2 regions of the Halomonas sp. LS-001 genome follow, and region 1 is predicted to be linked to the other one. Evidence: riboswitches for the same ligand, from Rfam matches in the RefSeq annotation. Region 1 holds a riboswitch; the other holds the start of a gene.
The links. A riboswitch is a leader RNA that binds a small molecule or an ion and turns the genes downstream of it on or off. The one in region 1 is predicted to bind cobalamin.

Region 1 (11,036 bases):
CATGTTTGAAGACTCGAACGGTGCGCCCCGCATTCCGGTGCAGCCGAGCCAGCGCCGCGGTCACCATGGATTTCCCCTGGCCGGAACCGGGGGCGCTGATTAACGCTGCGTGCGCTTCACCTTGCAACATGTCCTGTCCTTTTAAAAACCCGTTTTTCTAAGCGTGTCTTTTTATATTAAGCGTGGCATTCGAGATTTACTGAACCGGCACAAACACCGGTGCGCCGTTCACCTCGACAGTCGCCAGACGCTGTTGATACAGCCGTTCCAGGGCGCTGGGCACCAGCATGGTATCGCGTGGCCCCCAACAGGCTTCGCCACTGGGGTAAAGCAGTAGAATATGGTCGCACCAGCGGGCCGCCAGATTTAAATCATGCAGGCACATCATCACCGCACGCCCTTCGGCTGCCTGCTCAGCCATCAGCGCCATCACTGCGCTCTGGTGGTGAAGGTCGAGGTGGTTGGTGGGTTCATCAGCCAGCCAGATGCTGGGCGCCTGGGTGAGCACCGTGGCCATGGCGACCCGCTGGCGTTCGCCGCCGGAAAGCGTGCTGACGAGCCGGTCACGCAGATGGGCAACGTCGAGTTTTTTCAGCGCTGCTTCGGCACGTGCGTAGTCATCCGCGCCTTCCATCTGCCATAACGACAGATAGGGATGACGGCCAATCAGGGCAGTTTCCAGCACCGTGGCGGGAAAGCCATCCAGGCGCTCCTGAAACACCATGCCCAGCGCCCTGGCAATGTCACGCCTGCGTAGGGTGGCCAATGGCTGTTCCGCCAACAGCACTTGCCCGGCGCGCGGTGAATTTAGCCCTGCCAGGGTATGCAACAAGGTGGTTTTACCGGCACCGTTAGGGCCCAGCACGCCCCATATCTGCCCAGGTTCAATGGCAAAATTGAGCGCTGTTCCGCCGCTACGGCCAGGCACATCAACGATGAGGTCTTGCGTTACCAGGCGACTCATCAGCGGCTCCGGTAAAGCAGGAAGAGGAAGGTCGGTACGCCTAACAGCGCGGTAATCACGCCCACCGGTAGCTGTTCCGGGGCGATCATGGTGCGCGCCAGCGTATCCGCCAGCACCAGCAAAGCGCCTCCCGCCAGGGCGCAGGCGGGTAGAATCAAGCGCTGATCATTGCCCAGCAGCAGGCGCAGCATATGCGGCACCACCAACCCCACGAAGCCGATACTGCCTGCCGTGGTAACGGCAGCGGCAGTTAGCAGGCTGGCCGACACGTAAATGCCCCACTCCAGCGGGCGCACATCAACCCCAAGTGCGGCGGCTTGCTGCGGCCCTCTGGCCAGCACATTCAAACTACGCCCGAGAGGAATCAAGGCTATACAGGTCAGCATTAACAGCAGCAGCGGTGGCCAGGGGGTGCGAGCGTAGGAAAGATCCCCCATTAGCCAGTAGAGCATCCCCGGCAACCGCTCGGCGGGGCTAAGTGCCAGCATCAGGGTGATCACCGCCCCCCAGCCAGCCGCGACCACGACACCGGTCAGCAACAGCCGCGAAGGTGTCCAGCCGCCGCTGCCGTGAGCCAGACCGAAGACCAGAAAGGTGGATATCAGCGCGCCCAGAAATGCTGAGCCCGACATCAATATACCGCCAACGCCTGCCAGCATGGCCGCCAGTGCGCCAATAGACGCACCACCGGAAAGCCCGAGCACATAGGGGTCAGCAAGGGGGTTGCGCAACAGCACTTGCATCAGTGCGCCCGCCACGGCCAGAAGCCCACCCACCGCAAACGCGGAAAGCGCACGTGGCAGACGTAGATCCATCACCATAGTGCTGGCCAGTGTATCGCCCTGCCCCAGGACCACCGACCACAACTGGCTGATGGAAAGCTGGGCACTGCCCACCGCCAGGGAAAAGAACAGAGCGGCGATGGCAATCACTGCCAGCAGGCCAAGGGGTTGCCACAACCGCGTTGCCATTACGAATCCTTACGTTTTTGGCGGGTTTGTTCCAGCTTTTCACACAGCCGTTGCGTACCCTCCAACAAGCGTGGTGTGGGGCGCTGGATCAGTGAAGGTGGAACAAAATACAGGCTGTCGCTGGCGACGGCATCCAGATTGGGATATTGCTCCCAATGGGTCAGCCAGTGACGGTTTTCTTCGCCCATGCCACCGGCAAGAATGGCTTCGGGGTTGGCCATCAACACGGCTTCGTCATCCAGCCTTGGCACCAGACGAAGCTGGTCGCCAAACACGTTTTCCCCACTGCATAGCGTTATCACCTGGCCGATGAGATGTTCGTTGTTGACACTCATCAGCGGCTGATCCCACACCTGATAAAAGGTGCGCACTGGCGCTCGGTCGCTGTATTCAGCGGCCAGCTCCGCCATGCCGTCTCTGAAATCATCGGCTACCTGCTGCCCGGCGGCTTCCGTTCCTGCCAGCGTTGCCAGGCGCTCGATGGAGTCCGCCACGTCTTCCACCGTGCGGGGTTCAATGTAAAACACCGGCATCCCCAAGGCTTCCAAGGTTTCCATCTGTTCGGCTGGGTTACCGGTGACCCAGCCAATCACCAGATCAGGGGTCAGGCCCACCAGCGCTTCCAGATCCACCCGCGTATGACTACCCACGGATTCCACCTGCTGGGCTTGCGGCGGGTAATCACTGTAGCTGACCACGGCTACCACCTGATCGCCAGCGCCAGCGGCATAGGTCAGCTCAGTTGCCCCCGGCGAGAGCGTGGCAATGCGCTCGGCTGGCGCGCTCAGGCAGACATCACGGTCGCGGTCATCGATCACGCAGCGCTGTGTTTCATCGGCGTGCAGCGGGCTAAAAGACAGGCCACTGAACAGGAGGAAACTCAATAGCGGCACGCCGGATAACCGTGCACTTGATAATCCAGTACCTGATAAACCAGCACCTGATAACGTCGCAGGGCCCATGGCCCCGCGACGCTGTGCTTTTTTACTCGCCAAAATGAACACTCAGGAAACCTGCCCGGCCTGCATTAAGGTAATCATCACCGTCAAAGAATCTGGACGTTGCGTACTGCTTATCCAGAGCATTCTCAACCGTCAGCCGTGCTGACCACATTGGGGCAAACTCCCAACTGGCACGCAGATTGACCAAGCCAAAGCCAGACAGAACGTCTTCATTGCTTGCGTCGTTATAGCGTTGGTTCTGAGCGACCAATGAACCGCCCAGCGACCAGTCGCCCAGCCCACGATCCGCATCCAGGCGCAAGCTCTGGCTGGCACGCCGTGCCAACTGCTTGCCGGAATCGCGATCTTCCGGGTCCAGATAGGTAAAAGCTGCCTGCAGTGTCCAGTCGTTAACTTCAACGCCACTGGACAGCTCTGCCCCCCGGATACGGGCATTGTTAATGTTTTGCGGAGCAAATGAACCGCTTGGCGTGGGTGCCCAAGCAATCAGATCATCGTAGTCATTCTGGAAAGCGGCCAGATCCCAGAACCACTGGCGGTATTGGCCGCGCACACCCACTTCGAGGGTTTCCGAAGTTTCCGGTCTCAGGTCAGGATTACCCGAGCTCGGCCAGTAAAGATCATTGAAGCTGGGTGCCTTAAACGCCGTGCCCAGGCTGGTACGCAGGGTATGGTGATCATCCAGATCGTAGCCAAGCGCCAGGCTGCCGGTGACTTCATCGCCATAGGCTTCATTGTCGTCATAACGCAGGCTGGCCTGAATCGCGACTGGTGCAAAGTCAAACAGCCCCTGTAAAAATGCAGCGCTGTTATCGCGGCTGGTGACAGCGAAGTCGTTGGTGCTGGATACCTTGTCTTCGCTGACTTCTACGCCGGCAATCAGGTCATGGTCGCCGAGCAGGAAGGTATTCTTCCAACGCGCCGTCTGAGTGCGGGTGTCAATGACCGAACCGCCGAAATTATCGATGGTGTCCAGCTCGTCGCGGGCCTCGCTCAGGGTGACACGACTTTGCCAGTTCGCCGTAACAGGCACTTCGGCATAAATGCCCATAACCTGCTGGACAAAATCATTCTCGCCACCGTCGTATTCGTTGTTGCCTGTGGCACGCAAGGCCAGCACGCCAACTTCAGCGCCATTGTCATACTGATGGGACACCCGCGCCAGGGCCGAGGTGTTGTCATAACCTTTGTCTTCACCACCGCGCCGAACCGGCTGGCCGTCGGTGTTGAAGTGGCTGCCGGCAAAGCTGTAGCGAGTGCCGCCTTCCTTACCGCTGACACCTGCACTCAGGCGTTGGGTATTAAACGAGCCTCCGCCAACAGAAATGCGCGGATGCGGGCCTTCTTCGTCGCCATCAGGGGTAAATAGCTGGATCACGCCGCCGACCGCGTCCGCGCCATACAGGCTACCGCGTGGGCCACGTACAATTTCGGCACGCTCAAACATGCGCGGGTCAAGGTATTGAAACGCTGCGCCACCCGCCGTGGCGGAACGCAGGCGAATGCCATCAATCAGCAGGACAGAGGCATCACTTGGCGCACCACGCAGATAGACACTGCTGCTTTTACCGAAACTGCCGTTACTGACGACATCAACCCCTGGCTGGCCGCGCAGAAGGTCAGTCAGGCTTGTCGGGTCCTGGCGACGAAAGGTGGCTTCATCAAGAACGCTTACCGATGAAAGGCTTTCATTCGCCGTGCGGGGTGCCAGCGCAGCGGTAACGACCACCGGGTCAAGAGCTGCCATGTCAGTCGAGGGAGCGGCGTATTGTGCCTGGACCTGTATGGCCAGGGGTAAGGCAGCCATGCCTAGTGCCGCGCGTTTGGCGGTCATGTGAAAACGGTGATTCATGTGAGGACCCTTGCTCGTCGTGCTCACCCGCACAACGTGTTTATTTGGCCGAGCAAAGGGTATAAGGGAGCAGCGGTCACATTGAGCGACCGTAAAACACCCTGAGAACACCCTCCGTGTCTCGGCATGTATGCGTACTGGTTCAGTTGAACCTGACTCTTAGGCCGGTCTCCGGGCTGACGAGCGAAAGGTTGTAAACTCACCTTTCCGAACGACCACCTTCCCGTGCGTCGGCACAGTGGCGTATCAGTCGTTCTTATCTCGATCACCGTTGCGGGGGCAGCGTTGGATTCACAGAAATGTTCACCAACTTCCCGTTTCACTGGCGTTTTAAACACCGCCAGCACCTGAGAGTGGGAGTAAACTAGCAAGTTGCCAGGGGGAGGTCAATTGAACTGGCTAGGGCTTAAGCGCATGAACAAGCCCATGTCGCACACAGAACACTTGAGCGGCCTGGGCGGTCGCATCCTGGCTAAACCAGCCATTCACATCGCGCAAAAGGCGCTCATTGGGCGCGATGGGGACGATGCCTCGCCCCAGTTCATTCATGATCAAGACCAGGGTGATGCCCTGTGCCTGCGCTTTTTCATCCAGATGCTTCAAGTCTTCCCGCCATTCGGCGCGCCAGCGATCTATATCCGAATTCAGCGACGCTTCCAGCCATTCAAACACGCCGTAAAGCACCAGCGGCGTATTGGGCTGCAACTCGCTGGTGGCGAGGTGTAGCCGCTGCCCTGGGGCAAGCCGCGACCAGATGGCATCGGGAAAGCGGGCTTTTACGGCGTCTCGCTTTCCTGCGCAGGCACCGCCGATGAAAAGCTGCATTGCCATTCTCCTGTCTCAACTGCTTTCTCATCTACTTTCTCATCTACTTTCTCATCTACTTTCTCAGTTAGCTGCCAGCGCCTGCCCTGGGCCTGATGGACGATACCTTCCCAGAAACCGATGGTTTCAAAGCGACGGCGTAACTCGCGAATCACGCCGCCGTGGGTGACCACGAGGACTTTCTGATAGCGGTGTTCACGCGCATGGGTGGCCACGTCGTTAAGCCAGGCATCCAGGCGTTCGCGCAGCTGGCCTGAGGATTCGCCACCGGGAATCTGCAGCTCCCCCACGCTATCAATCCAGGCGCGGTAATGGGGCAGATTTTTTAGCTCGTCGTAGACTTTGCCTTCGTACTCGCCAAAATCCAGCTCGCGCAAGCGGGGTTCTAAATACACGGGCACGCCGGGCTTTGCAGCCTGAGACCATTCAAGGGTTTGCTGGCAACGGTTCAAGTCGCTTGAATACACCGCATCAAAACGCTCTTCCGCCAGCGCCTCACGCAAGGCCAAAAGCCCCGCTTCAGCATCAGGAAACAGCAGCGGAATGTCGCGCTGCCCCTGATAACGACGCTCTAGATTCCAGGCGGTAATACCGTGGCGAACTGCCACCAGCTCCACATCAAGACCAGTAGCCAAAGTTCTCCTCCTTCAATTGTGGCACCCACCATGTCGCCGTTGATGCCGTTGAACAGACGCACAAACACTCTTCTGCTGACGATAACCCAGACAGCTATTCCCAACCCCCAAACCAGAAGCCCCGGGGCAAGCACACACAGCGCCAACAGAGGGAGCGAGGCATAGCCGACATCACGGGCGCTGAGTGACTGCTGCCAGCTCCAGGCGAGGCCTTTTGCGTGGGCGCAGGGGGTGAGAATCAGCAGCGCAACCCCGCCAAGCCGACCCAGCGCAGGCACTACCACCAACCACCAAAGCGGCGCCTGATAGGTCAGTAATGCCCACAGCAGGACGCCCTTCCAGGCCAGCAGAAACAGGAGCGCCAGAATGCCGAAGCTGCCTATCTGGGCGTCTTTCATAATTTCCCAACGCCGTTCAAGGGGCTGGTTGCTACCCAGCGCGTCGGCGAGGTCCATCACGCCATCCAGGTGCAGGCCGCCTGACACCGCCACCCATAAACTCAGCAACAGCAAGGCAGCCACTGGAGTAGGCGTGTTCCACAGAGTCAGCAGCAGCGCGCCAAGCGCCAGCATGCTGCCAATCAAGAGCCCGACTAACGGATAGGCACGAATGGCCCAGCGCCGGGTTGCCGGTGTCCAGGGGCAGGCGATGGGGATCGGAATTCGAGTCAGAAACTGCAGCGCAAGCAATACGCCAAACATCGCATCTTTCATTGATCACCTTCCCTGGCAGGCTTCCACTCCCGTGCACAGCCTGCGATGACTTCCAGCACGGAATCGGCCAGCGCCGCGACCCGGCAATGCAGCTGCTGGATAAACGCTACATAGCGCCAGGTATCCGGCTGATTGGGAATCAGTGCTTCGTTGAGGTCGTTGGATACCACCACCAGCGCCAGCCCCCGCGCCCTGGCATCTTGCAGGGCGCGTTCAAGCAGCGCAAGCCCCTCAGGCGGGCTTAGGCCAGCACTGAACATAACCTGACTTGCCCACAACGTTAAGCAGTCAAGCAGCACCGCATGGCCATCAGACACCTGGGCAATGGCGTGGTCAATGGCCAAGGGAGCCTCCAGCGTTATCCAGCGGGCATCGCGGCCAGACTGGTGCCTTGCGACCCGCTCAGCCATTTCGGCGTCATACACCTTGGCCGTGGCAATGTAGTAACACGCCGCCTTGCCTGCCGCTTCCAGCACACACTGCTCGGCGACCTGGCTTTTACCGGAGCGAGCGCCCCCGCTAACAAAGACTATCATTCAGACCCTTTAACAGCCGGTTAGTGGTGGATTCATCACGCAGCGCCATATGCTGCCACTCCCATTACGCCGAGACTCATCAGCAGGAAAAATATCAGCCAGGCGCCGTGCATCAACCCTATGGTGGTGTGGATATGCGCCACGCGAAGTTGGATCAGCGGCTCCCCCAGGGTGGCACGATGGGAAACGACCCCCTGATAAAAATTCGTGCCGCCGAGTTGTACCCCGAGCAGATTGGCCACCATGGCTTCCGGCCAGCCAGCATTGGGGCTGGGGTGACGCGGCGCCTGCTGGCAAGTGGCAGCCAGTGCGCCCTGCCATCTCAATGCAGTTCCTTTCAGGCTCATCAGCACACCGGCCGCCCATAAACACAGCGCGGTGAATCTGGCTGGCAGCCAGTTGGCGATGTCATCCAGTTTTGCCGAGGCATAGCCGAAGTCGCTGTAGCGCTCATTTTTGTAGCCCACCATGGAATCCAGCGTGTTGATGGCTTTATAGGCCAGTGCCAGCGGTGCCCCGCCGATCAAGGCAAAAAACAGCGGCGAGGTAATGCCATCCACCGTGTTTTCAGCAATGGTTTCCACCGCACCACGGGTAATTTCGGCTTCATCCAGCTGCTCGGTATCACGCCCGACCACCATGGAAAGCGCCCGGCGTGCTGCGGCAAAGTCACCACTGGTAAGCGGCACGGCAATGGCACGCCCGGCCTGCGCCAGGCCTTTTATCGCCAGCGTGGACGACAGCAGCCATAGCTCTACGGCTAGCCCCAGCCAGGGGTTCAGCCAGGTAAGCAGAACAAGACCCAACCAGGCAAGACTGAACGTGCCCAACACAATCGTCGCGGTCAGCAAAAAGCCCATTAGTCGCCGCCGTCTGGCACTCCCCTGGTTCCAGCGTTTCTCCAGCGCACTGATGGCACGCCCAATCACCACCACCGGGTGCGGCAGGCTGCGCGGGTCGCCAACCATCATGTCGATCACAATTGCCAGCGCCACTAATGTTATTGCTATTAATCCCACCGGCATGATTCCCACCGACATTACCCCTGGCATGACGACTCCTGTCGCGATTTAGTCAGCGAGCCTAGCGTGGCCTGATACACCACTTGCCCGATCGCTCGTCCGATAAGCGTGCCCGAGCCCGCATAGGGAGTCGCATCCCCTTGCTGAGTGGCGGCAATGGACAGGCTGTCGGTTGACGTTCCCGTGGCGGGCGTACCGCTGTAAGGGTCTTTTACGCCCACCTCTCTTAGTGCCTGAACTTTTGCTTCCGTAGCCGATAAAGCGGCGTTCACCAAGGCACCATCAGTTAAGTGAGCGTCCAAAAAAAGAAAGGTATTGATCGTGCCGATTCCTGGCGATGTCCGCAACACTAAACGCGGGTCTGACGGGTGTGCAACACTGATATCCACGGCGTTGCCAACGCCTGCCGTGACCAGCGCCATTACGCCATCCGTTGTGTCATCTAACGCGACGCTGGCCACGCAGGCACTATGCAAGTACACAGCGGTCATCATGGCTACCGATGACGCGGGCAGGTGCCGGTCCGCCAGCCAGCGCGACAGGTCACCTCTTGGGTGATGACCATCGTAATGCTTATTCACGTGGAAGTTGGCAAAGTGCTGCCGGTAGCCAAAGCCTTCGCCCAGCAGCGCGCTACTCAGGGTGTACAGCGGCTCGACCGCCGATACCACCAGACAGGACTCACTGTTTGTCAACGTGAGCGGCCGACTGAACGGTAGGGTCTCAGGCATGATCATGGGGCGGCATTATCGCTAACGCCTGCATCGGCAAACGTTGCCATTTCGTTGAGCATGGCGGCAGCGGATTGCAGCAGAGAAAATGCCAGTGCCGCTCCACTGCCTTCTCCCAGGCGCATCCCCAATGACAACAGCGGCTCAGCATCGAGCGCTTGAAGTGCGGTGGCGTGGCCGGGTTCTGCAGAACGATGCCCAAAGATCAGATAGCCACGCACTGCAGGGCATAAACGGCAGGCTATCAGCGCGGCAACGGTGGCAATAAAACCATCCACAATGGCGGGCTGCCGGTTTGCGCCAGCAGCCAGGTAAGCACCGACCATGGCGGCAATTTCCAGCCCGCCTAACTTGCTCAGGATATCCATGGGGTCTTGCGGGTTCGCCTGGCGTGCTTTCAGGGCGCGCTCGATCACTGCCACTTTATGGGCTTGCTGGTCACTGCTGATACCGGTACCTGCACCCACCAGCCGGCTCACTGGCTTACCCGTCAGCACGGCCAGCATGGCACTACTGGCGGTGGTATTGGCAATGCCCATTTCGCCCGCGATGATGCATTTCGCACCGTTCTGAACGGCCCGTTCAACGGCATCGCTGCCAACCTGTAACGCGGCGTTCGCCTGCGCCAGAGTCATGGCATCGTCCAGTAGCATATTGGCCGTACCCTCGCGCACCTTGGCGTGGGTAACGCCGGACAGGGTTAATGAAGATGCCACGCCAACATCGACAATTTCCACCTGAGCGCCTATCTGTCTGGCGAACACATTAATGGCTGCCCCACCCTGCACAAAATTCGCCACCATTTGCGCCGTGACTTCCTGGGGAAACGCCGAGACCCCTTCCTCTGCAACGCCATGATCGGCCGCAAACACCACTACCGCTGGCGGCGTAATAACGGGCTTGTGTTCACCGCTGATTTCGCTGAGCTGAATAGCGAGCGCCTCCAGCTGCCCCAGGCTTCCGGGCGGTTTGGTCAGCGTATCGATATAGGTGCGCGTCAAGGCGCCAGCAGGTTTATCAATCGGCGGGACTTGGTTAACGTGGGAGGGCATGGCAGCTCCAGGGTCAGCAATCAAAATTATTTTGCCCACGATATTAGCAAAAGCTGGGCTGCTATACTTACGCTTTAATCGATTAAGATGGCGGCCTGCCTGGTGAGGCTTGCCACTGTTATACAGGGCTCTTTCTTCAACAAGCGCTGCTTTGATTTTTTAAGTAATAAAACTACAAATATATTTTTTATTGCCGTAAAGTCTCTTATATCGACGCAAAAATATGTAAAATAACTACAATTCAGACTCACTATCTCTACCACGCAGAGGTCACTATGCCGAGTTCAACATCCGCCACCCTGAATCCTACCGTTGCCGAGGTCACCCAACGCATTCGTGAGCGCTCTGCCGAGCGGCGTGCTCTCTATGAGCAACGCATGGCGGACCAGCATAAGCGTGGCGTGCACCGTGCAGAGCTATCCTGCGGCAACCTGGCCCATGGCTTTGCTGCCTGCAACCCTCAGGATAAAGACTCCCTGAAGCTGATGAACAGCGCCAACCTGGGGATTATTTCGTCCTACAACGACATGCTGTCGGCCCACCAGCCGTTTGAAACTTTCCCGCAAACCATTAAAGCTGCTGCCAGCGCCATGGGCTCCACGGCACAGTTTGCCGGTGGCGTTCCAGCCATGTGTGACGGTGTCACCCAGGGGCAGCCGGGCATGGAACTCTCGCTGTTTTCCCGCGATGTGATTGCCATGTCGGCAGCGGTGGGGTTATCCCACAACATGTTTGATGCCGCTCTTTATCTGGGCGTGTGTGACAAGATCATT
Region 2 (11,036 bases), 1.3 Mb from region 1:
TCAGGATAGCGTCCCCTTCAATGCCGAAACCCTGGCGTTTCAGATGGGGCCGCGCATTAATGCCCGCTCTCGCCTGGATGACCCCTACGCAGCCCTGCATTTCATGCTGGCCGAAAGTGACACGGTGGCCAGCCGCCAGCTGGATGTGCTGGATGACGATAACCAGTCGCGCAAAGCGATCGAAGCGGACATGGCGGAAGAAGCACGCGCTCTGGCGGCGGCTGAACTGGCGGCGGATGCCACGGCATTGATTGTGTTGCTGGAAGACGGCCATCCCGGCGTTCAGGGAATTGTCGCGTCGCGCCTGGTACAGGCTTATGGGCGCCCAGCGCTGGTACTCACCTGTGCCGCCCAACCCGGCATGCTGACAGGCTCCGGGCGTTCGATTGATGGCCTGCACCTGCGCGATGCCCTGCAGCGTACCCATGAGCTAGCACCTGAAGCGTTACCGCGTTTTGGTGGGCACAGCGGGGCGGCAGGTGTTGGTGTGCCGCGAGACCAGCTGGAAGCGTTCAAAACGGCGTTCCTGCAAGCCGTTAATGAGCAGCTTGGCGACACACCGCTTTACCCGCGCTTATGGACCGATGGTGAGCTGGAAAGCCAACAGCTGAATCTGGCAACGCTAGGTGAGCTTGATGCGCTGGGGCCCTATGGTCGCGAATTTGACCCACCGCTTTTTGAAGGTCGTTTTATCGTCGAAGCGCTTCGCCCGGTAGGCGCGGACGGTTCGCATCTGATGATGGAGCTCTCCAACGGGCCGGTCACCTGTAAAGCGATCTGGTTTCGTGCCTTGACGCCAGGTGAACTTGCGCCGTTTGATGTTGGCGATACGCTACACTGCGCCTACAAGCTCAACCGTAATCGCTGGCGTGGCCGCGAATCCCTGCAGTTAATGGTCGAGCACGCCAGCCCGGTCTAACCGCCTGCAGATTATTATCCAACCTGCGGGCGGTAAAAAAACTCAGCCAGCGGCGGACAGATCCCGCCGCTTTTTTCATTTCAAAGGACGCCACCATGCGTGACGATGAATTACCTCAAGATCCCCACCGCCTTTACGAAGATGTCATGGCCATGCTGCTGGGCACCCTGTTTGTTGCCCTTGGCGTGGCGCTATATACCCATGCGGTTCTGCTGACGGGTAGCACCGCAGGGATGGCGTTGCTGCTCAACTACATCACAGGCTGGGGGTTCGGGTTGTGGTTTTTTGCCATCAATCTGCCGTTTTATTATCTGGCGATCAAACGCATGGGCTGGAGTTTCACCCTGCGTACCTTCATCGCCATCGGCCTGGTCTCAATGTTTTCGGAGCTGACTCAGCGCTGGGTGCAGTTTGAATCCGTGCCGTCGCTTTACGCGGCCGTGATGGGTGGCGCCCTGATCGGGCTGGGTATGCTGATGCTGTTTCGTCACCGCACCAGTCTCGGCGGTATCAATATTCTGGCGCTGTACCTGCAGCAACGCCATGGCTGGCGGGCAGGCTATGTGCAACTAGGGATTGATGGCCTTATCCTGCTGGTCGCACTGACCCAGCTACCGCTGGACCGCGTCGCTTACTCAGTACTTGGCGCCGTCACCCTCAACCTGATTATTGCCTTCAACCACAAACCCGGGCGGTATATTGGGGTGAGTTAGGGCGCGCTACTGCTTAAATGGCCCCCGACTTCAGTCGGAGGCCATTGACTACCTTGTTATGTTTTTATGCAGATTTTCCCCGCTTTGATTAACGTTGATCATACATCGACTTCGACTTTGCCAATGGGGTGGGAGCAGCAGGCGAGAATGTAATTATCCGCGATATCGTCCTCGGAAATTCCGCCGTTATGGACCATGTGAACTTCGCCCGATAGCTTACGGACTTTACAGGTACCACAAACACCAAACGTGCATCCTGAGGGAATATTGAGACCGTTGGCTTTTGCCGCCGCCAAAATGGTGTCGGTCTCGGCTATTTTGGTGGTTACGCCAGAACTCGCAAAACTGACTTCAACGCGATTGTCCTCATCGGGCACTGTGTCATCAAGCCTGGGGGCATCGCCTTCGGTTTCCACCGGCGCCTGAAAGCTTTCCTGATGGTAGCGATTCATATCGAACCCCAGTTCCTGCAGCGCCTCACGGACTGCTTGCATGAAAGGCTCGGGGCCGCAACAGTAGACGTCGCGTTCGAGATAATCCTGTGCCATCAGCCCCAGCATTAGCTGGTTGAACTGGCCACGGTAGCCCACCCAGGGCGCATAACGGTCAGGCTGTTCGACAACCCAGTGAAGGTCAATGCCCGGCGAACGGCTGGACATATGCTCCAGGCGCTCGCGGAAGATAATCTCACTCGGGCGACGGGCGCAGTTAATAAAGACAACGTCCGGCTCTTTACCCAGGTCAAACATCCAGGTCGTCATCGACATCATCGGCGTTATGCCCGACCCTGCGGAGATGAATAGATATTTGCTTTTAGGGCGGTTGATATGACTGAAAAGGCCAGCTGGCCCGAATGCCTTTAGCTGCCTACCGGGCTGTAGGTTATCGAGCATCCAGCGAGTCCCGATACTGTCTGGTTGGGCCTTTACCGTGATGGAAATGGAACAGGGGCGCGAAGGTGAAGACGAAATCGTATAAGTGCGGTACACAGGGCCGCCCGGCACAGGGATTTCAAGGGTCAGGAACTGACCGGGCATGAAATCAAACAAGCCTCCCGAAGGCGCAATGAAAGTAAAAGTGGCTGTATTGGGTACTTCCGGGATCACCGAGACGCATTCCAGCGGCTCGTCATCAGACCACATAACACGAGAAGGTGTATTAGCAACGTTAGGCATCAGTCTGCTCCGCTGTAACGATAACCTGGCTTAGCTGCTGAGCCATGGCAGTGCAATACCAATCGACGAAGCCTATAACACCACTTTCATGCAGCGGTGAATAAGGACCGGGTTCATAGGCCGGAGAATTGATGCCTTTCTGGTTATCTTCCACGACTTGACGGTCTTCTTCATTGGTCGTTGTCCAGACCTCCGTCAGGCGCTTCAGGTCATAGTCCACACCTTCGACAGCATCCTTGTGAACCAACCACTTAGTGGTCACCTCCGTCGTTGTCGGCGTAAGCGGCGTGACTCGAAAAACGATGCAATGATCGGCCAGGAAATGGTTCCAAGTGGTAGGGTAATGGTACTTGAGCAGAGTGCCTGCCTCGTCATCTTTCAAGCTGCCCAGCCGCCTGGAAACGGCAGGCTTGAGGTCCATTGTGATACTGTTGGCGCCTGGCAAAAGCGGCATGCGAGCAAGCCGATACTGCATGTCTTCAGACATGCAGAACCGCGATGGTACTCCCTGCGATTCAAGCCGTTGGAAATGTGCTTCCAGATGCGGTGATGCCTCGCCTTCCTGAATGCCGGTGACCTTGGGGTCGTCAGTATAAGAGCGACATAGGCCAGGGTGGTTGCCGCTACAGTGGTAACATTCACGGTTGTTTTCCCACACCAGTTTCCAGTTGCCTTCCTCAATAATGGTCGTTTCGTAGGCAACCCTGGCATTATCCAGATCATGTACGCCTAGATAGGGGCGAGATGCCTGTTCAAACGCTTCGAAGTCAGGCGCCTGCTCGGCAAGACATATATAGACAAGCCCTGCGAGTTCCCGACAGTGAATGGGCTTGAGCCCATGCTGGCTGGAATCGAAATCATCTCCCATGTCGCGCGCCCACAACAGTCGCCCATCCAGTTCATAGGTCCATTGATGATAGGGGCAGACAAGTTTGGGGGCATTGCCTTTTGACGCCTTGCACAGGACTGAGCCGCGATGGCGGCAGGCGTTGTGGAAAGCACTGATATTGCCGCTGGCATCGCGCACAACGATCACGCCATAGGCGCCAACCTGATGCGTTATATAACTTCCAGCTTTGGGGAGTTCGCAGACGGGTGTTACAAAAAGCCATTCGCGGTAAAAGATGTGCTCGAGATCCCGTTGAAAAATTTCCGGGCTCGTGTAGAACGGCTGTTCAAGAGAGTAGCCTGGACGTCGCCGCGCCAGCAGATTGTTGATCATTTGTGTCATTTAAATGGCCTCTTGCCACGCCCCGTGGCATTTGTTGAGGCGAATGGTCTATCAATCCAGTGGCAGGCATATACATACGCCTGTGGATATTTGCATTTACCATTCGCGGCGTATTATTGCATGCAAGGCTGGTTTCCGGACTTCGTGCGTGGCCATATGGCCAGTGATGACACCTTCCCAGCGCTAGTTGAGCCAGTGGTTAATTGTCATCACCGTCGCACCGTTACCGTTGCGGGGGCAGTGTCGGATTTACACCGACTTCCCAATTATCTGCTAAATGCAGCACCTCAATGGATATTTATATCAGCTTCCCTTTAAACGGGGTTAAGCAAAAACGACGATATAAATCCTGGTTACGAACAAGCCTGGTCGATAGCTGTATCATGCCGGATGATCCAGTTACCGCGAGCTCTGGACCCTGCGTTTGTAAAGGCAATTTACGCCATACAGGAGGAGAAACATATGCCATACGTGAACACAGTCGAACGTCTGGGTATCGAGAAAGGTCGCCAGGAAGGGCGTGAAGAGGCTGAGCAGCGCGCCCTGGAGGCAAAGCGAAATGCGGCGCGCAAGTTGATCGCGCTGACCGAAATGGATGATCAGCTGATCACGGATATTGAAGAATTGCCTGTCAAAGAAGTCGAGCGGCTACGTCAAGAAACGCAGCACTAAGCCCATCTAACAAGCAAGCTTAGCGCTACAGCAGTGGCGTGAATGACGGGGTGGTGAGCCACCCCTTATGTGGCGCCTAGCCGGGTTCACTCAACCAGAACCACCAGACGATGGCACCGATCAGGGCGAGGCCCGCAAGGTTAACCAGAATACTCATGTGCGTTGCTCCTGTGTTGACTGATCCTGCGTTGACTGAGCGTCAGACGACGTGTCGCGCTGCGTTTTCCAAAGCCTGAGGCGGTTGGCGTTGCTGACCACGGTAATCGATGACAGCGACATCACCGCACCGGCAATCATCGGGGAGAGCAGCATGCCGGTGACGGGATAAAGAATCCCTGCGGCAATCGGAATACATACGATGTTGTAACCGAAGGCGCCGACCAGATTCTGCTTGATGTTGCGCAGGGTGACCTGACTGATTTCAATGGCATCGGCTACGCCATGCAGGGAACCACGCATCAGCGTCATGCCAGCGCTTTCAATCGCTACATCCGTTCCCTGGCCGATGGCAAACCCGACGTTGGCACGGGCCAGTGCCGGGGCGTCGTTGATACCGTCGCCCACCATGCCAACCACTTCGCCTTCTTTCTGCAGGCGTTCTATCTCGGCATGTTTGTCTTCCGGCAACAGCCCGGCACGGTAATCATCAATGCCGACCTCGCTGGCAATAGCGGCAGCGGTGTGCGGGTTATCACCGGTCAGCATGACGACTTTCAGACCGTCATTCTGTAGCCGTTCAATCGCCGCTTTGGTGTCTTCACGTAACGGGTCGCTGATGCCGAACAGAGCGGTCAGCTTGCCATCCACTGCCAGATAGACGAGGGTGCGCGCCTTGTCTTCCAGTTCACGGGCCATTTTCTGTCCGTCAGAAAGGTCAATGTCAGCGTTTTCGAGCAGGCGGGCGTTACCCAGCAGCAGGGCCTTACCATCTAAGGTCTCGGCCTTGACGCCACCGCCGGTGACACTGTCGAAGTCGCGTATATCAGCGGCGCTGGCACCGGCCTCTTCGCCATGAGCGCTGAGGGCGGCAGCCAGCGGGTGCTCGGAGCCGCGTTCAAGCGCCATCACGTACCCCAGGGCTGTGCTTTCGTCACCGTGAAGCGTTTCGGCCTCGGTAACCCGTGGCTTGCCTTCGGTCAGTGTGCCGGTTTTGTCGACCACCAGGGTGGTGAGCTTGCTGGCGGTTTGCAGCGCTTCCCCGTTTCTGACCAGGACGCCATGTTCAGCCGCTTTACCCACACCAATCATGGTGGAGATTGGGGTGGCAAGGCCCAGCGCGCAGGGGCAGGCGATGATAAGGACAGCGGTGGCCGTCACCAGCATGTGAATCACTCGCGGCTCGGCGCCGAAATTGAACCAGGCGAGCGCGGTCAGCACCGCAATGATCATCACCGAGGGAACAAAAATACTCGACACTTTATCGGCCAGTTCGCCAATCGGCGGCCGAGAATTCTGGGCGTTAGCGACCTGTTCGGTAATCTGACCCAAACGGGTGTCAGCACCCACGCGGGTGGCCTTGTACACCAGGCCGCCTTTGCCATTGACCGTTCCCGCACTGACGTCATCGCCGGTTTGTTTTTTCACCGGAACGGGCTCACCCGTCAGCATGGATTCATCAATATGGCTGGCGCCTTCGATCACTTCACCATCCACCGGCAGGCGCTCACCGGGGCGCACGCGAATATGGTCATCGGTGCGAACGGCATCTATGTCGATTTCCTGCTCTTCGCCATCGCGGATAACACGGGCGGTGCGGCTTTGCAGGTCGAGAAGGCGCTTCAAGGCGTCACTGGTGCGCCCACGTGCCTTCAGCTCCATGGCGTTGCCCAGCAGGATAAGGCCAATCACCATGGCAGAGGCTTCAAAATAGATGCCGTGGGCGACTTCCGGCAGCCAGGGCGCGAAGGCCACAACGGCCATGGAATACAGCCAGGCGGTACCTGTCCCCATGGCGACAAGCGTATCCATGTTGGCTTGGTGGTGTTTGAAATTCTTCCAGGCATTAGTGAAAAAGTGCCGACCGGGGAAGGCCATCACCGCCAGGGTGAGTAGCCCGATCACCAGCCAGAATAATCGCCCACCACCCACCGGGTGGGGGTGGTAAACAAACATGCTGAGCATCAGTGGAATGGCCAGGGCCAGCGCGAAGGCGCTGCCTCTCAGGCGCTGTCTGTATTGCCTGGCTTCCTGTTGCGCTCGGGTTTTTTCCGCTTCGCCCATATCGACAATGGGTTCTGCGCCATAACCAACGGCATCAACCGCATCAATAAGCGCCTGTGTCTCTGCCCGCCCGAAGACCTGAGCGGTATGAGTGCCGAAGTTGACGCTTGCCGTCTCGACGCCTGGCGTTTTTTCCAGCGCTTTCTGTACGCTTTTAACGCAGCTGGCGCAGGTCATGCCGCTGATGGCCAGGCGAGTCTGTTGACTGCCTGAACCTTGCGATTCTTTGTCAGCGGCCGTCTTGCTGTCGTCAGTCTTGCTGTCGTCGCCCGGCGCCGCGTCTTCAGGGAGTTCGCCGGGTGGATAACCGGCTTGCTGCAAAGTGTTATCGAGGACTGTTTCGTCCAGTGATGTGGTCACCTCCAGACGTTTTTCTGCCGGTGTTCCGACGACGTCAGCGTCGCTATCCTGCGCTTGAATGGCCTCGCGCATACGTTTTACGCAACCCTGACAGTTCATTCCAGGGACGGTGCGAGTCAGCCGGTTCTGAGGTGAGTGGCTTGAGTTCATGAGGTCTCCTGTTCATCGGGAAAGCTATCAATCAGACGGCACAGAGAATGGCCATCAGGGGCTGCGTCAGGCATGTGTTGCCAGCTTTCCAGCGCGTTTTCCATACGCGCGGCCAACGCCTGAAGCTCATTGATCTGGGCGCGCACTTGTGGCAAACGATGGGCCAGCAGGTCGCGTACCAATGGGCAGGGCGAGTCGCCATGGTCGGCATGCGAGAGGATGTCGCGCACTTCGGCTACGCTGAAGCCAAGTTTTCGCGCGCGCTGAATAAAACGCAGCCGCTGCACATCCTGCTGAGAGAATAGCTGGTAGCCATTGTCAGGATGTCGTTCAGGGGCCAGTAAGCCTTCCCGGACATAATGGCGAACGGTTTCCCCTGTTACCTCGGCTTTTCGCGCTATATCACTGACTTTCATAAAAAATTCCTCAGGACGCAGATTCAGCCTGTCGCATGGACAATAACGCCATTGATAAAATAGTGTGTTTGTATAAAACGTAAGTAGAGTGTAAAACCTTTGTGTTACCCATAGGTCAAGTGCGGAAACCGAAAAGTCCGCAAAGCAGCTAATACGCTGATTTAAAACAGTCGTGCGACTAATGTATAAGGTAAAAATAAAATAAAACGCTCGTTTGCACTTGATCCTGAGCTCAGGGTGCGAGAAAACATACGGGTAAAGTCACTGGCGGCTACGGGAAGTGTCGCTGGATTATCAGAAAACGGGGAAGCTATGAATAACAATTTCAACAGACTGACATTGGCAGCGGCAATTGCGGCGGTCTCCTTTGCTGGTCAGGCGCACGCTGGTGGTTATCAAGTCAACGAGCAAAGTGTCAGTGGTCAGGGCTATGGCCATGCGGGACGCAGCTCCAACATTCACGACGCAACCATCGTTTACGGCAACCCGGCGGGGATGTCCTTTCTTGATCGTGCCCAGATCACCGCAGGGGGAACCTTCCTCAACGTGAAAAGCGATATCAGCAACGTGCAGGCGAATCGCACGCTGGATGCTGGTGTTGCCCAGGGTGGCGCGCCGATGGGGATGCAGGTGCCTGTAGGTAGCATTCCCGGCGGTAATGAAGGCGATATGGTGCCAGGTACGCTGGTTCCTTTTGCGTTTTATGCTCACCCGGTCACTGACAAACTGGCCTTCGGCTTTGGTGTCTACGCGCCGTTTGGTTCCACTACCGAATATGAAAAAGATTTTCAGGGGCGTTATTTCGGTGACTACACCGAAGTACGTGTGGTGAGTGCCCAGCCGACGGTTTCTTACCGTTTTAATGATCAATGGTCAGTGGGTGCCGGTATATCTTATAGCCAGGTAGAAGGGGAGTTGCGTCGCCAGCTACCTAGCGAGCCGGGCTTTAATGCGGCGGCGGATATTGATTCCCGTGTGACAGGTGAGGATGATGGCTTGGGGTATAACCTGGGCGTTATCTATCAACCTGTCCCGGAAACCACGCTGGGCCTGACCTATCGCTCCGAGGTGGATTATAACCTGACGGGGGATTTTGTGGCGAAAGACCCCGCAGGCAACGTGCTGCGCGCGGATGATGCAGCGCTTGATCTGACCACGCCGGAAACGGCCAATTTCTCATTAACTCAACAAATGAGTGATCGCCTGAAGCTGATGTTTGGTGCTTCCTGGACACGTTGGACCCGATTCCAGGAAATCAGGGTGCTTGGCAGCCAGGGCAATACCATTACTCAGGAAACCCAGAATTATACCAATGCCTGGGCATTTGCCACCGGTGGTGAATACCAGCTGACACCGACGCTGGCACTACGTGCCGGGGTGTCGGTTGATCTGACGCCGACGAACGATGAGTTCCGTAGTGTGCGGATTCCCTCTGGCGATCGGCGAATCTTCTCGCTGGGTGCCGGTTGGAGTCCAACGGATAGCCTGACCGTTGATCTTGCGTATTCGTATCTGACAGAACGTCCCACCTCAGTTGAACAAAGCCGTGAAGACCTGCTGGCAAGCCCGGCAACCGGTGGTGTTGCGGTGGGCGGTGCGAACTACTCAGCGGATTACAAGAATGAAGCTCATGGTTTCGGCGCTCAGATGACCTATCGTTTCTGAGAAACCGGTGACTGAGTCATCAAACCCGGCTTCGGCCGGGTTTTTTGTGGTTGCTGCAGAGTGCATGGATGCGATGCCCGCGGTGTTTCGTTACAATAGTGCCCATTGCATTTCGCCGCTGTGGCAAAGGTCGCGTAAAACGCCATCTTCTGCCATGGCGGCGTGCGTTTCTTTTTCTCTGAAACTTTTCTCTGAAAATTATCTGTAACTTATTTATAACGTACGTGACCAAGGCCTAGGCAATCATGCTGGAAACAAATCCGATTCATAATCAAATCAAGGACCTGTCTGCGCGGACAGAGGTTCTTAGGGGGTATCTTTGACTATGTCGAGAAGAAGGATCGACTGGAAGAAGTAACCCGCGAGCTTGAAGATCCCAACGTCTGGAACGATCCGGATTACGCTCAGAAGCTTGGTAAGGAACGTTCCTCTCTGGAAGCGATCGTGGCCACCATCGATAACCTGGAGCAGGGGCTTGCAGACAGTAGTGATCTACTGGAGCTGGCCGAGATGGAAGACGATGAAGGCACCATTGAAGAGGTGAGTTCAGAGCTTGATGGCCTGCAGACGTCGCTGGAGAAACTGGAGTTCCGGCGGATGTTTTCCGGCGAGATGGACGCCAACAATGCCTACCTGGATATTCAGTCCGGGTCTGGCGGTACAGAAGCACAGGACTGGGCCAACATACTCTTACGCATGTACCTGCGCTGGGCCGAGCATCATGGTTTCAAGGCTGAGATCATCGAGCTTTCCGGCGGTGATGTGGCGGGTATCAAGTCTGTCACCCTTCATATCCAGGGCGACTATGCCTTTGGCTGGCTACGTACGGAAACCGGTGTACATCGCCTGGTGCGAAAAAGTCCGTTTGATTCCGGCGGTCGGCGTCACACGTCCTTTGCTTCCGTCTTCCTGTCGCCTGAAATTGATGACAGTTTCGAAGTGGATATCAACCCTTCCGATTTGCGTGTCGATACGTACCGCTCCAGCGGTGCAGGCGGTCAGCACGTTAATACCACCGACTCGGCCGTGCGGATTACTCACGAACCCAGCGGCATTGTGGTGGCTTGCCAAAGCCAACGTAGCCAACACGCTAACCGTGACTTTGCCATGAAGCAGCTCAAAGCCAAGCTTTGGGAACTGGAAATGGACAAGCGCAATGCGGCCAAGCAGGAAGCGGAAGAGTCGAAAGCGGATATCGGCTGGGGTAGCCAGATTCGTTCCTACGTGTTGGATGATCAGCGCATCAAGGATCTGCGCACCGGTGTTCAGTCAAGTAACTGCGATAAAGTGCTGGATGGCGATATCGATCAGTTTATCGTTGCCAGCCTGAAACAGGGGCTGTAATACCTCGTCGCAATTGACAACAACTTGTGATTATTGACCGGCCTTTTTTACTGACCAGCTTTTACATACAGGGTGCCAAATGGCGAACCACGACGGATCACACGAGAACGAAAACCACCTGATTGCCGAGCGCCGTGCCAAGCTGGCCGTGCGCCGGGAACGCGCCGCTGA

Region 2: another riboswitch for cobalamin. It lies ahead of ACU6TU_RS03395 (aromatic ring-hydroxylating oxygenase subunit alpha); the one in region 1 lies ahead of ACU6TU_RS09580 (TonB-dependent receptor domain-containing protein).

The regions. Positions count from the first base shown of each region.
Region 1 covers NZ_CM129816.1:2,111,122-2,122,157, forward strand. Annotated here, with positions in the region: gene ACU6TU_RS09560 (cobyrinate a,c-diamide synthase) at 1-130, opposite strand, end outside; gene ACU6TU_RS09565 (ABC transporter ATP-binding protein) at 197-964, opposite strand; gene ACU6TU_RS09570 (FecCD family ABC transporter permease) at 964-1,935, opposite strand; gene ACU6TU_RS09575 (cobalamin-binding protein) at 1,935-2,930, opposite strand; gene ACU6TU_RS09580 (TonB-dependent receptor domain-containing protein) at 2,920-4,749, opposite strand; cobalamin riboswitch at 4,895-5,115, opposite strand; gene ACU6TU_RS09585 (bifunctional adenosylcobinamide kinase/adenosylcobinamide-phosphate guanylyltransferase) at 5,149-5,574, opposite strand; gene ACU6TU_RS09590 (histidine phosphatase family protein) at 5,526-6,209, opposite strand; gene cobS (adenosylcobinamide-GDP ribazoletransferase) at 6,146-6,922, opposite strand; gene ACU6TU_RS09600 (bifunctional adenosylcobinamide kinase/adenosylcobinamide-phosphate guanylyltransferase) at 6,919-7,458, opposite strand; gene cbiB (adenosylcobinamide-phosphate synthase CbiB) at 7,494-8,510, opposite strand; gene ACU6TU_RS09610 (adenosylcobinamide amidohydrolase) at 8,498-9,217, opposite strand; gene cobT (nicotinate-nucleotide--dimethylbenzimidazole phosphoribosyltransferase) at 9,214-10,263, opposite strand; gene edd (phosphogluconate dehydratase) at 10,539-11,036, shown strand, end outside.
Region 2 covers NZ_CM129816.1:781,382-792,417, forward strand. Annotated here, with positions in the region: gene ACU6TU_RS03380 (single-stranded-DNA-specific exonuclease RecJ) at 1-919, shown strand, start outside; gene ACU6TU_RS03385 (YitT family protein) at 1,015-1,632, shown strand; gene ACU6TU_RS03390 (2Fe-2S iron-sulfur cluster-binding protein) at 1,731-2,807, opposite strand; gene ACU6TU_RS03395 (aromatic ring-hydroxylating oxygenase subunit alpha) at 2,800-4,038, opposite strand; cobalamin riboswitch at 4,148-4,343, opposite strand; gene ACU6TU_RS03400 (hypothetical protein) at 4,501-4,710, shown strand; gene ACU6TU_RS03405 (heavy metal translocating P-type ATPase) at 4,864-7,440, opposite strand; gene ACU6TU_RS03410 (MerR family transcriptional regulator) at 7,437-7,856, opposite strand; gene ACU6TU_RS03415 (OmpP1/FadL family transporter) at 8,169-9,521, shown strand; one part of gene prfB (peptide chain release factor 2) at 9,767-9,841, shown strand; one part of gene prfB (peptide chain release factor 2) at 9,843-10,865, shown strand; gene lysS (lysine--tRNA ligase) at 10,945-11,036, shown strand, end outside.